4 regions of the Rothia uropygioeca genome follow, and region 4 is predicted to be linked to each of the others. Evidence: riboswitches for the same ligand, from Rfam matches in the RefSeq annotation. Region 4 holds a riboswitch; each other region holds the start of a gene.
What was found. Region 4 has a riboswitch for S-adenosylmethionine ahead of EWR20_RS02230 (ABC transporter ATP-binding protein). Riboswitches for the same ligand answer to the same signal wherever they lie in the genome.

Region 1: linked by a shared signal. The riboswitch ahead of EWR20_RS00900 (O-acetylhomoserine aminocarboxypropyltransferase/cysteine synthase family protein) and the one ahead of EWR20_RS02230 (ABC transporter ATP-binding protein) in region 4 are both predicted to bind S-adenosylmethionine.
Region 2: linked by a shared signal. The riboswitch ahead of EWR20_RS10660 (bifunctional o-acetylhomoserine/o-acetylserine sulfhydrylase) and the one ahead of EWR20_RS02230 (ABC transporter ATP-binding protein) in region 4 are both predicted to bind S-adenosylmethionine.
Region 3: linked by a shared signal. The riboswitch ahead of metE (5-methyltetrahydropteroyltriglutamate--homocysteine S-methyltransferase) and the one ahead of EWR20_RS02230 (ABC transporter ATP-binding protein) in region 4 are both predicted to bind S-adenosylmethionine.

The regions. Positions count from the first base shown of each region.
Region 1 covers NZ_NOIR01000001.1:202,037-205,319, reverse strand. The annotation lists gene EWR20_RS00905 (cystathionine gamma-synthase) at 1-812, opposite strand, end outside; gene EWR20_RS00900 (O-acetylhomoserine aminocarboxypropyltransferase/cysteine synthase family protein) at 809-2,215, opposite strand; SAM riboswitch class IV at 2,256-2,373, opposite strand; gene EWR20_RS00895 (dipeptide ABC transporter ATP-binding protein) at 2,550-3,283, opposite strand, start outside.
Region 2 covers NZ_NOIR01000004.1:132,206-135,488, reverse strand. The annotation lists gene EWR20_RS10665 (amino acid permease) at 1-1,369, opposite strand, end outside; SAM riboswitch class IV at 1,600-1,714, shown strand; gene EWR20_RS10660 (bifunctional o-acetylhomoserine/o-acetylserine sulfhydrylase) at 1,846-3,240, shown strand; gene metX (homoserine O-acetyltransferase MetX) at 3,263-3,283, shown strand, end outside.
Region 3 covers NZ_NOIR01000003.1:356,685-359,967, reverse strand. The annotation lists gene metE (5-methyltetrahydropteroyltriglutamate--homocysteine S-methyltransferase) at 1-2,139, opposite strand, end outside; SAM riboswitch class I at 2,261-2,373, opposite strand; gene EWR20_RS09685 (hypothetical protein) at 3,099-3,283, shown strand, end outside.
Region 4 covers NZ_NOIR01000001.1:511,058-514,340, forward strand. The annotation lists gene EWR20_RS02225 (aliphatic sulfonate ABC transporter substrate-binding protein) at 1-716, opposite strand, end outside; gene EWR20_RS02230 (ABC transporter ATP-binding protein) at 796-1,638, opposite strand; SAM riboswitch class I at 1,647-1,783, opposite strand; gene EWR20_RS02235 (thiolase family protein) at 1,988-3,202, shown strand; gene EWR20_RS02240 (enoyl-CoA hydratase/isomerase family protein) at 3,206-3,283, shown strand, end outside.

The DNA.
Region 1 (3,283 bases), 310 kb from region 4:
CGCGCGGTAAGGAACGCATCTTGGGGACCTGCCACCGCACCCCCAGCGAATTGCTGGAATTGCAGGAGATCGGCCAGGGGTTGATCTTCCCACAGTGCATCGCCGACCACGAGGGCTCCGCCCAGCACGTCCGAGTGACCACCGATGTATTTGGTGGTCGAATGCACCACGACGTCGGCGCCCAGCGTCAGCGGATTCTGCAACGCGGGTGAAGCGAAGGTGTTGTCCACAACCAACAACGCGCCTCCGGCATGGGCTGCTTCCGCCCATTCCTGGATATCCACGATGGTCAGCAATGGGTTCGTCGGCGTCTCCAACCAAACAACCCGTGCTTCCGGATCGCACAGAATCCGGTCCCGCACATCGGTCTGTTGAGGCGACACGAAGGTCGTTTCGACTCCCCATCGGGCATACAACTGGCTGAGGAGTCGGTGCGTTCCTCCGTAGGTCTCCGCCCCGGCCACAACTTTGTTCCCCGGTCGCAAGGTCGCACGCAACAGGGCGTCCTCGGCAGCAATCCCTGAAGCGAAAGCGAAGGCGTGTGTACCGTTTTCGACGGCCGCGAGCTGGACCTCCAAAGCACTCCGAGTGGGGTTTCCCCCTCGCGAGTACTCATATCCGCTCTTGAGCGTCTCCACTCCGTCTTGGGTGAAGGTCGACGTCTGGTAAATGGGAGGAATCACGGCGCCGGTGTGAGGGTCCGGTTCCTGGCCCGCGTGAACGGCTGCCGTTCTGAACCCCGGACGGGTCGAATTCACTCGATCGGTTGCGGGTCCCGGCTTGAACTCGGTGGATTCTTCGACTGCAGTCATACCTGAGCAGCCTCCTTCTCTCGCGTGAGAGCCGTCGCCCGGCTCAGGGTCTGGCTGGATGTGGACAAGGAACCGAGCGCTGCGGAGAGATCATCCCAGAGATCGTCGACCTCTTCACGACCCAGCGCCAGCCGAACGGTCTGTTCGGTGATGTCCCCGGCCTCTCTGAGCTCGGGGGTAAGACGACAATGGGTGGTCCACGCGGGATGCGTTGCCATGGATCGAGCGTCGCCCAGGTTGGCAGCGAGCTTGAACAGCTTCAAATTGTCGAAGAATTCCTCCACCTGCGATGTGTTGCCCGCGATGTCGAAGGACAAGACCGCTCCGGTGCCGCGCGGAAAGTCTCGTTCGGCGATGGCCGCATCCGGCGACCCAGGAAGGCTCGGATGCCGGACACGGCACACGCGAGGATGAGTCGCCAGTCGACGCGCGATCTCCTCGGCCACACGGCAATGGCGCTCAACCCGGATGTCGAGGGTCTCGATGCCTTCAAGGGCTTGTTGCGCATTCCACGGAGCCAGGCTCGGGCCCAAGTCGTTGAGCAATTGTGCGCGAACGAGGTGGAGGAACGCTCCGTGATCGCCGTGCCCCTCGACCAGGGATCTGTTCCCGAATCTCCTCCGCGGAGCCGTAAGCTGCGGCCATCGGATGGCGTCCTCGCTCGGGGTCAGCCGGCCGGTGTCGACGATGATTCCCGCAAGCGCCGTTCCATTTCCGGTCAGGTATTTCGTGACGGAATGGACTACGACGTCGGCACCCAATTTCCCGGGCTGCAGGAGATATGGCGTCGCGAGAGTGTTGTCGACGATCAGGGCGGCGCCCGCGGTATGCGCAATGTCCGCGAGCGCGGGGATATCGGGAAGGTCAGCATGCGGGTTTCCGATGGACTCCACGACGAACGCGCGAGTGCGCGCCGTGACGGCATTTTCCCATTCCTCGGGTCGATGCGGGTTGACCCACGTGACCTCGATGCCCGCCTCGGCGAGAGTGTCGTTGAGCAAATCGGCAGTGCCACCGTAAATTCGGTTGGATGCCACCACATGGCCGGCGGGGATCTCCGGGTGGGGCTCGCCGTCCTCGCTCTGACCTGATCGACCGGCCAGGGCAAGAAGGGTGAGCGTTGTTGCCGCTTGGCCGGAAGCGGTGGCGACGGCACCGACGCCCCCTTCGAGTTCCGCGAGCCGACGCTCGAGCAAACCCACCGTAGGACTGCCGGTGCGTGAGTACGTGAATCCGGGTTCTCTCTGGCCGAAGCATTCACGTGCGTCGCGCAACGTCTCGAATTCGTAAGAGGCCGTCAGGTACAAAGGCGGATGCACAGGTCGGGCAGCCGGCGGATTGGCCGTACCCCCGTGCACTTGCACCGTACCGATTCCGGGTGCCGGGTTGTTATCAGCTGACATCGTGATCCCCTCGAAGGCGGGGCGCCGAGTTCGCCTCGTAACGCCGTGCTTGCCGGGGAGCGGTATGCTCCCGACCGGATCTTCATCTGGGGCACCCCATCACAGCGGAAAGGGTTGCCGACCGGCCAGCCAGAGCTTCACAACCGGTACTCGTGATCCTGATTCAGAAACCTACAGCCTTCCCACCAACCTCGAAAGGACATGACGCACGGTTCAGACAGATCGTCATATGAAGGTAATCCACCTGCCGGGAAACGTCATATGACCTGGCGAGACTCCCGTATGATCAGTGCGGACTCCGTGGAATCCGTTCGCGTGCGGACCGAGTTCAGGTCTAGGCGCTCAGCGCGGGGCCGAACACATCGGTAGCGTAACGAGATCCCGGAACGGCCTTGATCAGGGTCCGCGTCGCCTCCTCGCGCGGATTCTCGAAGACCTGCGCCGCGGGGCCCGACTCGATCACCCGGCCATGAGCCATAACCAGCACGTCGTCGGAGATCTGTCGGATCACCGCCAGATCGTGACTGATGAACACGTAGGAGAGCCCCAGACGATCCTGGAGATCGGCAAGTAGGTCAAGAATCTGGGCTTGAACCGAAACGTCCAGTGCCGAGACCGGTTCGTCCAGAATCACCAGTTCGGGGTCAACAGCGAGTGCCCGAGCTATGGAAACACGTTGGCGTTGCCCTCCGGACAGTTCTACCGGCCGACGACTGGCCAATTCCCGAGGCAGGGCCACGAGATCGAGGAGCTCGTTGATTCGTCGTTCGCGCTGTGCACGTGTGCCGATACGGAATCCCCGCAGGGGCTCCCCGATCGACGCGGCCACGGAATACCGGGGGTCGAGCGATGCGCTGGGGTCCTGGTGAACGAACCGGGCGCGCGTCGAGAGCTCTCGGATGTTGCGCTTCGTGCCATCGAACGGCCGACCGAATATCTCCAACCGGCCGGCGTCATACGATTCCAGACCGAGCAGGATCCGGGCCGTCGTCGATTTTCCGGATCCCGATTCCCCGACGATCCCGAGTGTTCGCCCCGGTTCGAGCTCCAGGTCGAGATCGGCCACAG
Region 2 (3,283 bases), on a different contig from region 4:
GCGGCTCAGAGCCCCGGCGAGTCCGGCGCGTCAGCGGGTAGGTGACGGCCAGGAACACGAGCCATACGGCACCGATGACCAAGGAAACTCTGGTGTCCTCGAAGAAACCGAGCAGCACGACGACGCCGATCATAAAGGCGAGTGCGAGCCATGACGCGACCGGCCATAGGGGAGTGGGAAACTTCGACGGGCCGACGCCTTGGGCCTTGCGCCGGCGCCGCATCGCCAAGTGCGTCACAAGAATCATGACCCAGACCAAGACGGTCGCAAACGTCACCAGAGTCGCGATGTAGAGAAAAGCGTTCTCGAAAAAATGATTGACGAGGACCCCGACGATGAGCACCAGCCCCATGGCCGCAACCGTCATGGTCGGGGTTCCGCGTGAGGAAACACGGTTGAAGGACCGCGGCGCGAGCCCTCTCTGAGCGAGTCCGTACAACATGCGGCCGGCACCGTAAATATCCGAATTGATCGCGGAGACGGCAGCGGTCAGGACCACGACGTTGAGAATATGGGCCGCCGCGGGGATACCCAGGCCGGAAAATATCTGAACGAAGGGTGAGCCTTCATTGCCGATGTTCCCCCACGGATACAAGGACATAATGACGCCCATGGTCAGAACGTAGAAGAGGAGGATGCGTACGGGGACGGTGTTGATGGCTCCCGGAATCGACTTCTCGGGGTCCTCGGCTTCGCCAGCGGTGATTCCGATGTTCTCGACGCCTCCGAAAGCGAACATGACCACGGTGAAGCACGCGAGGAAGCCGGAGAACCCATTCGGAAAGAACCCGCCCTGCTCCCAGAGATTGGTCACGGACGGCTCGACTTCCTGGTGGAGCTGGATGCCGAAGACAATCAGCGCGAGCCCACCCACGATCATCGCAACGATGGCGCCCACCTTGATCAGCGTCAGCCAGAACTCGACTTCCCCATAAACCTTCACCTTGGTCAGGTTGATGGCCATGATGATCGCGACGACCGAGACGATCCAGATCCAGCTGGGCGTGTCCGGGAACCAGAACCGCATGTACAAGGAGAACGCCGTGACATCCGCGACCGCAACCAGGGCCATTTCGAATGCGAAGCTCCACCCGGTGACGAATCCGGCCCACCGGCCAAGGTATTCAGTCGCGTATTCCGAAAAGGAACCCGGAACGGGGTGGACCATGGCCATCTCTCCCATGGCACGCATGACCATAAATACCGCGGCGCCACCGACGATGTAAGCCAACAGGACCGACGGGCCCGCGAACTGTATCGCGTCCGCGGAGCCGAGAAACAGCCCGGTTCCTATAGCCGAACCCAACGCAATGAACCGGATATGTCGCAGAGTCAGCCCGCGTTTGAGCGCAGATTCCCCGCCGAGCACGACGTCGTCCGCGCGCGAAGTTTCGGTAACTTGATCTGAGGGGTCCTGTTCCTGATTCAAGGCAGTCCTTCGAGAGCTCGACGATGCATGCGCCCCGTCCTGGCGGAGCGGGCCATGAGCCAGATTACGCAATGGCCCACTCCGCGTCATAAATGTCACGGCGTTTCATGTAAGCGTAGTTTCCGTCTCCTACTTGACGTGTCGGTCGGCCGTAGGAAAACCTGGATATGGGTCAAGAGAGCCAGTGACAAGCCCCAGCTTGCTGGCCGGCAACCCTCCAACCGCGGTGGGGTGCCCTGGGTGAGGACCTGGTGATCGCGAACAACGCGATCACAAGCGCGGGCGCGGTGTGCCCGGTCGTCACGAAGAGTGAGACTCGTATTCCCCGGTGAACCAGAGGGTTCCGGGTCGACCCGGGTGCTCGCTTTTGCGAGACGATCGGTCGCTCCATGCCCTTGATTCAACAGGAGCAGAATATGACCACGGCCTCTCACAGCCTTCCGACTCCTTCCAGCCCGCAGGGATGGAAGTTCGAGACACAACAGATTCACGCGGGCCAAGAGCCCGATTCTGCAACCGGTGCACGGGCTCTTCCGATCTATCAGACCACATCGTTTGTGTTCGACAACGCCGAACAGGCCGCAAACCGCTTCGGGCTCAAAGAACTCGGTCCCATCTATTCACGCCTGACGAATCCGACCCAGGAGGTCGTCGAGAATCGCATTGCTGCCCTCGAAGGAGGCGTCGGAGCGCTCCTCGTGGCTTCAGGGCAAGCGGCCATCACGATCGCGATCCTCAATACGGCGCAGGCCGGTGACCACATCGTCGCCAGCCCGAGCCTCTATGGCGGCACGTACAATCTCCTCAAGCACACCTTGGGTGCATACGGTATCGAAACGACCTTCGTGGAAGATTTCGACGATCCCGAGGCCTGGCGCGCGGCGGTCAAACCGAATACCAAAGCCTTCTACGGGGAAACCGTTCCGAATCCTCGCAGTGACGTCTTCGACATCGAAACTCTCGCGAACCTTGCCCACGAGGTCGGGGTACCGCTGATCGTGGACAACACGGTTCCCACCCCATACCTGGTGCGCCCCTTCGAGTGGGGTGCCGACGTCGTCGTGCACTCCGCAACCAAGTACCTCGGCGGCCACGGCAACAGCATGGGCGGAGTGATCGTGGACTCCGGTCGATTCGACTACTCGAAGTACCCGGAGCGATACCCGCAATTCAATACGCCGGATCCGAGCTATCACGGCTTGGTGTTCGCCGAGGACTTGGGGCCAAACGGGGTCTTCGGAGTCAATCTCTCCTACATCCTGCGTGCTCGTGTCACGCTTCTGCGCGACCTCGGTTCGTCGATCTCACCGACCAACGCCTTCAATATTTCCGTCGGCCTGGAGACCCTGTCCCTCCGCGTGGAACGCCATGTCGACAACGCGCTAAAGGTCTCTCGGTGGCTCGAAGCGCGTCCCGAAGTCACCCGAGTGCACTATGCGGGGCTCGAATCGTCGCAATGGTACGAGCGAGGGAAGAAATACGCTCCGAACGGGGTGGGCGCGATCGTCGGATTCGAACTCGAAGGCGGCTCCGAACCGGCACAGGCCTTTGTGGACTCCCTCGTGCTCCACTCGAACGTCGCGAACATCGGAGACGTGCACTCGTTGGTCATTCACCCGGCCTCGACCACGCACTCCCAGCTCTCCGAGGACGAGCTGCGTGCAGCAGGGGTCGCGCCGGGATTCGTGCGTCTGTCCGTGGGACTCGAGCACATCGACGACATTGTGGCCGATCTCGAACACGGCTTCGACTCGCTGGCAGCCGCGGAGAGCCCGCAGTCCTCGACCGAGACGGTGTCGGCTAAGTACTGAGGAAACTGGACAAGGAGAAAATGTGACGATCGTTGGCACCGGG
Region 3 (3,283 bases), on a different contig from region 4:
GGGTCCGTCCGCCAGCCCTCGGGCCAGGATGCAAACCTCCTCGACTTTCTGGTCCGCGAACGCGAGCCAGGTGCGAGGTTCGTCCCCGAGCTGGTCCTCGAGAGCGGCGTCGTGCGGTACATGGATGAGCGATGTCGAAGTACTGACCGCCACATTCGCCCCGGCCTCGTGGAGCTCCTCGAGTCGAGCCAGGGCCGTACGCAGATCCGTTCGCCAGATGTTCTGTCCGTTCACGATGCCGGCCACCAGTACCGGGGCTTCGGTGCCGGTAAAGAGGGACAGCTGATCCGGATCGAGTCGCCGGATCTGCCCGTTCGCAGGGCCGGAGACCAGGTCCACGTGAACGGCATCGACGCCAGCCGCCACCAGGGGCTCGAGAAGATTCTCGGCGTCACCGTAGGCGGTCGTAACCAGGACCAAGGGATCACCAGCTGCGCGATCGGCGCTCAAGCGCTCATAGGTTCGCCGGACGATCTCGGCCAGTTCCGGATTCTGATTCTCGGCGACGAGGGCCGGTTCTTCGAGCTGAACCCATTCGGCACCGGCATTGCCCAGCGCCGAGATGAGCTCTCGATATACCTCCACGAGTTCCTCGATCCGATTCAGAGGTTCGAATCCAACGGGCGCGGTGTCCTCGGCCTTGGACAGAAGCAAGAACGAAATCGGGCCGAGGATGGCAGGGCGCATCGGGGCGTCGTCGTTCGGCGAAAAGGCACCGGCCTGCAACTGGCCGACGATCTCCTGCGGATTTGCGGTGAAAGGAGTCCGAGGGCCGATCTCGGGCACCAAGTAGTGGTAATTCGTATTGAACCACTTGGTCATTTCGAGTGGGCCACGGGCGTCATCTCCTCGGGCCAGGACGAAGGAGGCGTCCCGGTTCAGGTGATGGTCACGGTTCGCAAGATCCGCAAACCGAGTAGGCACGGCCCCTGTCGCCAGAATCGCGTCCAGCACCTGGTCATAGAGGGCGAACGAAGCCGGGATCGAGGAGGAAGCCTTCAAGCCCAGTTCCCGCAGGCGGCCTACGGTTAGGTGTCGAATTCCGGTCACGGACGACGACAGGTCCTCGATATCGCCTTGCCCGCTCCAGTACGCTTCCAGGGCGCGCTTGACCTCGCGATTCGGTCCGATGCGCGGATAGCCGAGGATGGTTGCCGGGGGAAAAGCCCTGTCCTTGGGTGAGGTGCTGTGGAGGACGTTGTTAGGGTTCGTCACGATGATCTCCTGATCGTTGAGAGGCGAGATGGGTTGATTCGAAGGGGCAGTATTGCCGCGCAGACCGAGTCGATCCACGAGTTCGAGCGCCGCCTGGTGTTCGTTGAAGGTATAGATGTGCAGTCCTGGGGCCCCTGCGGCAAGGGCCTGGCGAGCGAAGTCCTCCGCCGAGTCCACTCCGACGGCCAGGCGTTCTGCGAACGTCTCGGCGGTTTCGAGCCTGTGTGCGAGACCTGCATTCGGCTCGATCCCTGCGAGTCCGCACACCCGCAGATACCTCCGCAGGCTTGTCACGGGCAGAATTCCGGGGATCAGAGGCAATTCGACGGCATTGGCGCGGGCCCGCTCGGCGAGACGAGCGTAATCGGAAGGGTCCGGATAGACCTGAGTGATGGCGAAATCCGCTCCCGCCCGTTGCTTGGCCAGCAGGACCTCGGTGTCGTGGTGGATGCTCGAGGATTCTGGGTGACGGACCGGATAGGCCGCCACGCCCACGGCCAGACGTCCGGCACACAATTTGGCCGATCCCCTCGACTCGACGCCACGGATCAGTTCCACCAGGTGTCGAGCGAAGGGAAGTTCGCCCTGCTTGAGGGCGTAGTTCTCAGGTCGATCGCCCCTCAGAGCCAGGAGGCCGCGCACGCCAAGCCGGATGATCTCATCGACCAGTTCTTCGAGCTCGGAAGCTATCTGTCCGGTCGAGACGATGTGGGCCAATGGTTTCAGCTCCGTTTCCTCGACGAGGTGTCGTAGCAAGTCCAGGCTTTGGCGCCTCCTCTCGCCATCCACGGCGGCGGTCACGGAAACGTAATCAGGGCGAGTGGGTTCGATCTCGGCGATAGTGGTTTCCAATGCCTGTCGGCTCATCCTGCTGCGAGGCGGATAGAGCTCGAAGGACAACGCTGGCCTGTCATCAGGGTTCACGCCGGGTCTCCTTTCGGTACACCCGACGGAGAGCGGAGCCTCCTCGTCCGCCGACGCAACCGACCCGGTCCAGTGGGACCGTGCCGGAGTTGCGCCGACGACGTCCGGAGACGGCCGATACACTCCATCGGTCCTGGCGGGAGCACCTTTCCTCGGGACCGAGATGTTCGGGTTTCCGTGAGGAGGTTGCTGCGGCGTCGACGAGCCAGGTCTCTCGGCCGCTCTGGATAGATACGCAAGTATTCAATCCGCCTCAGCGCAGGCCCGCAAGAGATGAGAGAGTTTGACGCCGCATTTCGCGCATTGAGCGCACCCACACGCTTGACGCAACGTCGACGTCATATGACGTGGCCGCAATGAATCGTGACATCGAAGTTCATGAAAGCGGCCGACCCCGCCATCCGGTATGGGCGGGAGAAGCCGGAGTCGGAACGTTGTCAGACGGAACGAGCGTTCACGAATGACTGTTCCCGGCCGTGAAACTTTGATCGTTCACGGTCTTGTCGACAGTTCGTATCGCTTGTGTTCTTTTCGATTTCCCCTGCCGGACCGGATACTTCTCCAGGTATTCGAGAACGGTCGTTCGCGACAACAAGCTATTGCACAATATTTGATACAAGGATTCACTATTGCGCCAAGACCATTGGTGTCCTGTTCCAAGAAGCGGACCGATGTGGCCGGGGTAGAGGTCGCACATAGCGCGGAAGCCCCCTCCCGTCGGGGCGTCATCAGGACGACGTGGCCCGATATACCGAGTGGGATTTTCTCCGCGGTTGGAGCATGCAAGATACCTAGAAGAAAAATGCAGTAATCTCTCGACCGTTTTTGGTTTTGTCGGATACGAATTGTTAAAGCCCAATGCCTTCGGTATTATCCCGAACTTGAGTCACCCTATTGTGGTGAACGACAAATTCATGTTTGGATAGTGACGTCAGATCAAACACCCGCGAGAGGAAATAATGACCGAGAACCACGACTCCCCGGCAGGCAACCAGCCTCCTCAGTACGGCGGCTCCCCCGAGGGCGGCCAGCCGCGGTACCAGGGTGGAGACACGGGTTACGGACAGGGAAACGGACCCGTTCAAAACCAGAGCGGGGCACTTGTCGCCCCCAAGCCCGTCAAGACGGGGGCGCTCTTGGTGTA
Region 4 (3,283 bases):
TCCGGATTCTGTTGCAGGAACTCTTCCCGGGCGTTGAGGAAGCCCCACGTGTTGAACTCCAGGTTCCGGTAGAACAAGACGTCACCGCCTTCGTCTTCTGCGGTCGCCATGATCGGGTCGAGCCCTGACCACGCATCGACTTGATGGGTATCGAGCGCGGCCCGACCGTCGGCATGCTGCAAGTTCACGATCGTGACGTCATCCGTGCTCATGCCGGCAGCTTTGAGGGCCTGAACCAACAGAAAATAGGGGTCCGTCCCCAGCGTCGCCGCGACGGACCGGCCTGCCAGATCCTCAACCCGTCGAATCGGCGATTCCGGCGTGCGCACGAGCGCCGACCATTCCGGTTGTGAGAAGAGATCAATGGTTTTGAGCGGAGCCCCGTTCGCTCGCGCCAGAAGAGCGGCCGATCCCGCCGTCGACCCCACGTCTATAGCTGCACCGATGAGGTTCTGATTGGCTTTGTTCGAACCTGCCGACTTGAGCCACGTGACCGATTGCCCCAGATTGGCCGCGGCTTTCTCGAGCCATTCCTTCCTGCGAATAATCAGGGACAACGGGTTGTACGTCGCGTAATCGAGGGTAATGCTGCTGGTCGCGTCCGCGTTGATGACGCCGCGTCCGGCGCCTTCGCCGGACATGCACCCCGTCAGGGCGAATGCCACGACTCCGAGGCCGGTGGCCCGCACCGCGTCTCGGCGGGAAAAGTTGATCATGAGGTTGGGGTCCTTGCGAGGAAGTCGAGGAGGGGATGAACGAGGAAACCATGGGCGCGGGCCTCGTTGGCGCAGCGGGTCACACTTCCCGAAACGCCTCATGCGCGGTGGTGTCCACGCCCAGCAGACCCAAGAGGTGGCCGCGCATTCGGACTAGTTGCGCGTCCTCCCGGGAACGAGGGCGCGGCAAACCGACCTCAACGCTTTCGACAATCCCCGCCGGTACTCCCGGTGCCGTGCGGCCGAGTACGACGACGCGGTCGGATAGGTACAGGGCCTCGTCCACATCGTGGGTTATGAGGAGAACCGTTGTGGGGTCCTGACCATGAACATCCAGCAACAGATCCTGCATTTTCAGGCGAGTCAAGGCATCCAGGGCCCCGAAGGGCTCATCGAGGAGGAGAACTCTGGGGTTGCGTGCCAGTGCCCTGGCCAAGGACGCGCGTTGCGCCATGCCCCCGGAGACTTCCCCGGGGCGATGGCTCGCGTGCTCTCCCAGACCCACAAGGTCGATCAGCTCGGCGACTCGTCTGCGTCCGCCGTTCTTGCTCGCATTCTTCGGCAATCCGAGAGCAACGTTGTCCGTGATGGAACGCCACGGTAGCAGCCGTGGTTCCTGGAATCCCACGGCGCACCGGGAATCGATGTTGCGCACTGGCGTTCCGTCAATCGTGACGGATCCTGCGCTCGCGGCGTCGAGTCCGGCCGCTGCACGCAGAAGAGTCGACTTCCCACAGCCCGAAGGGCCGACGACCGCGACGATTTCCCCCGGTTCCGCGGTGAAGTTCACGTCACGGAGAACTTCGGACCCGGCAGCGCCGCGCCTGGATCCCGGGAATGACTTTCCGACGCCGTGGAACCGAACCGAAGCCGCTTTCGTCCCGGCTTCCTGCGCGCGTTCCGTCGAGTGCGCCGAGGTCACAATCAATCACTCCATCGAATCCTGGCGTTAGCACCGTGCTCGTCCGCGGAGGATCTCTCCGCCTGCGGGCAGAGCGAAAGATCACCGTGGAGATGGGTTGCTGCGACGTCATCGAGCCAGGTCTCTCAGTCGCTCTGGATGGTTTTCCCCTCCAGTTAATCCCGTGTGCTGCAAGGGCTCCAACTCGCGAGGGACTATTGCGGGAGATGAACTGCGGACCGTCAAAGTCCGTAACCCTGGCGCACGATGCGAATGGAGTGGAATTGACGCATGTCACACCGGATGCGATATTAGTGAACGAATGGTCAGTAATTCTAAGTCTGTCCCACCAGGAGTTCTTATGCCCGAAATGCCCGCAGCCTTCCTCGTCGGTGGAGCCCGCACTCCGGTGGGTCGATACGGCGGTTCCCTCTCCTCGGTTCGCCCGGACGATCTCGCGGCACTGTGCATCAGCACCGTCGTCGAGGAAGCGGGAATCGACCCGGCCGACGTCGATGAAGTCATCCTGGGCAACGCCAACGGGGCGGGTGAGGAGAACCGGAATGTGGCCCGTTTGGCCTGGTTGCTGGCCGGTTACCCGGACTCGGTGCCGGGGATGACGGTGAATCGGCTATGCGCCTCGGGGATGTCCGCGATCACGATCGCCTCCCAAATGATCAAGGCTGGTGCCGCGGAGATCGTGGTCGCCGGCGGCGTTGAATCGATGTCTCGCGCGCCCTGGGTCATGGAAAAGCCGACCAAACCTTTCTCCAAGCCCGGTGAGGTCTTCGATACTTCAATCGGCTGGCGGTTCGTGAATTCGAAATTTGTGGACGGTCCTTTGTCCCGCAACGGCAAGGCAACGTATTCGATGCCGGAGACCGCCGAGGAGGTTGCTCGCGTGGACGGAATCACGCGCGAGGAAGCAGACGAATTCGCGGCGCGCTCCCAGGAGAAGTCCAACGCGGCGATCCGGGCGGGCAGGTTCGCGGACGAAATCGTGCCCGTCAAAGTTACCGGTCGTAAGGGCGAGGTGAGTCTGGTCGAGACCGACGAGGGCCCGCGCCCGGGTACCACTACCGAGGTTCTGGCCAAGCTGAAGCCGGTCGTCAAAGGCGGATCCGTGGTCACGGCCGGTAACTCCTCGGCCCTCAACGACGGTGCCTCGGCGATTATCGTCGCTAGCGAGAAAGCCGTGAAAAAATACGGGTTGGAGGTCCGCGCCCGGATTGTGGATGGTGCGTCGGCCGGTGTACCTCCGGAAATCATGGGCATCGGGCCCGTCCCGGCGAGTCAGAAGGTCCTGGATCGTTCCGGCTGGGGCGTCGAGGACCTGGGCGCCATAGAAATCAATGAAGCCTTCGCGACTCAGTCGCTCGCCTCGATCCGTAGACTCGGCCTGGATCCGGACCTCGTGAACAGGGATGGAGGAGCGATTGCGTTGGGACACCCTCTCGGTTCTTCCGGCTCCCGAATCACCATCACGCTGTTGGGCCGAATGGAGCGCGAGGGTGCTTCCAGGGGCCTCGCGACCATGTGCATCGGCGTCGGACAGGGCGCCGCTCTCCTCCTCGAAAGGGCATAGACCATGGAATTGACCGGTGAATTCACGGCGATCGACATCCAGGAGCGCGAAGACCGACTCCACGTTCGCCTCAATAGGCCC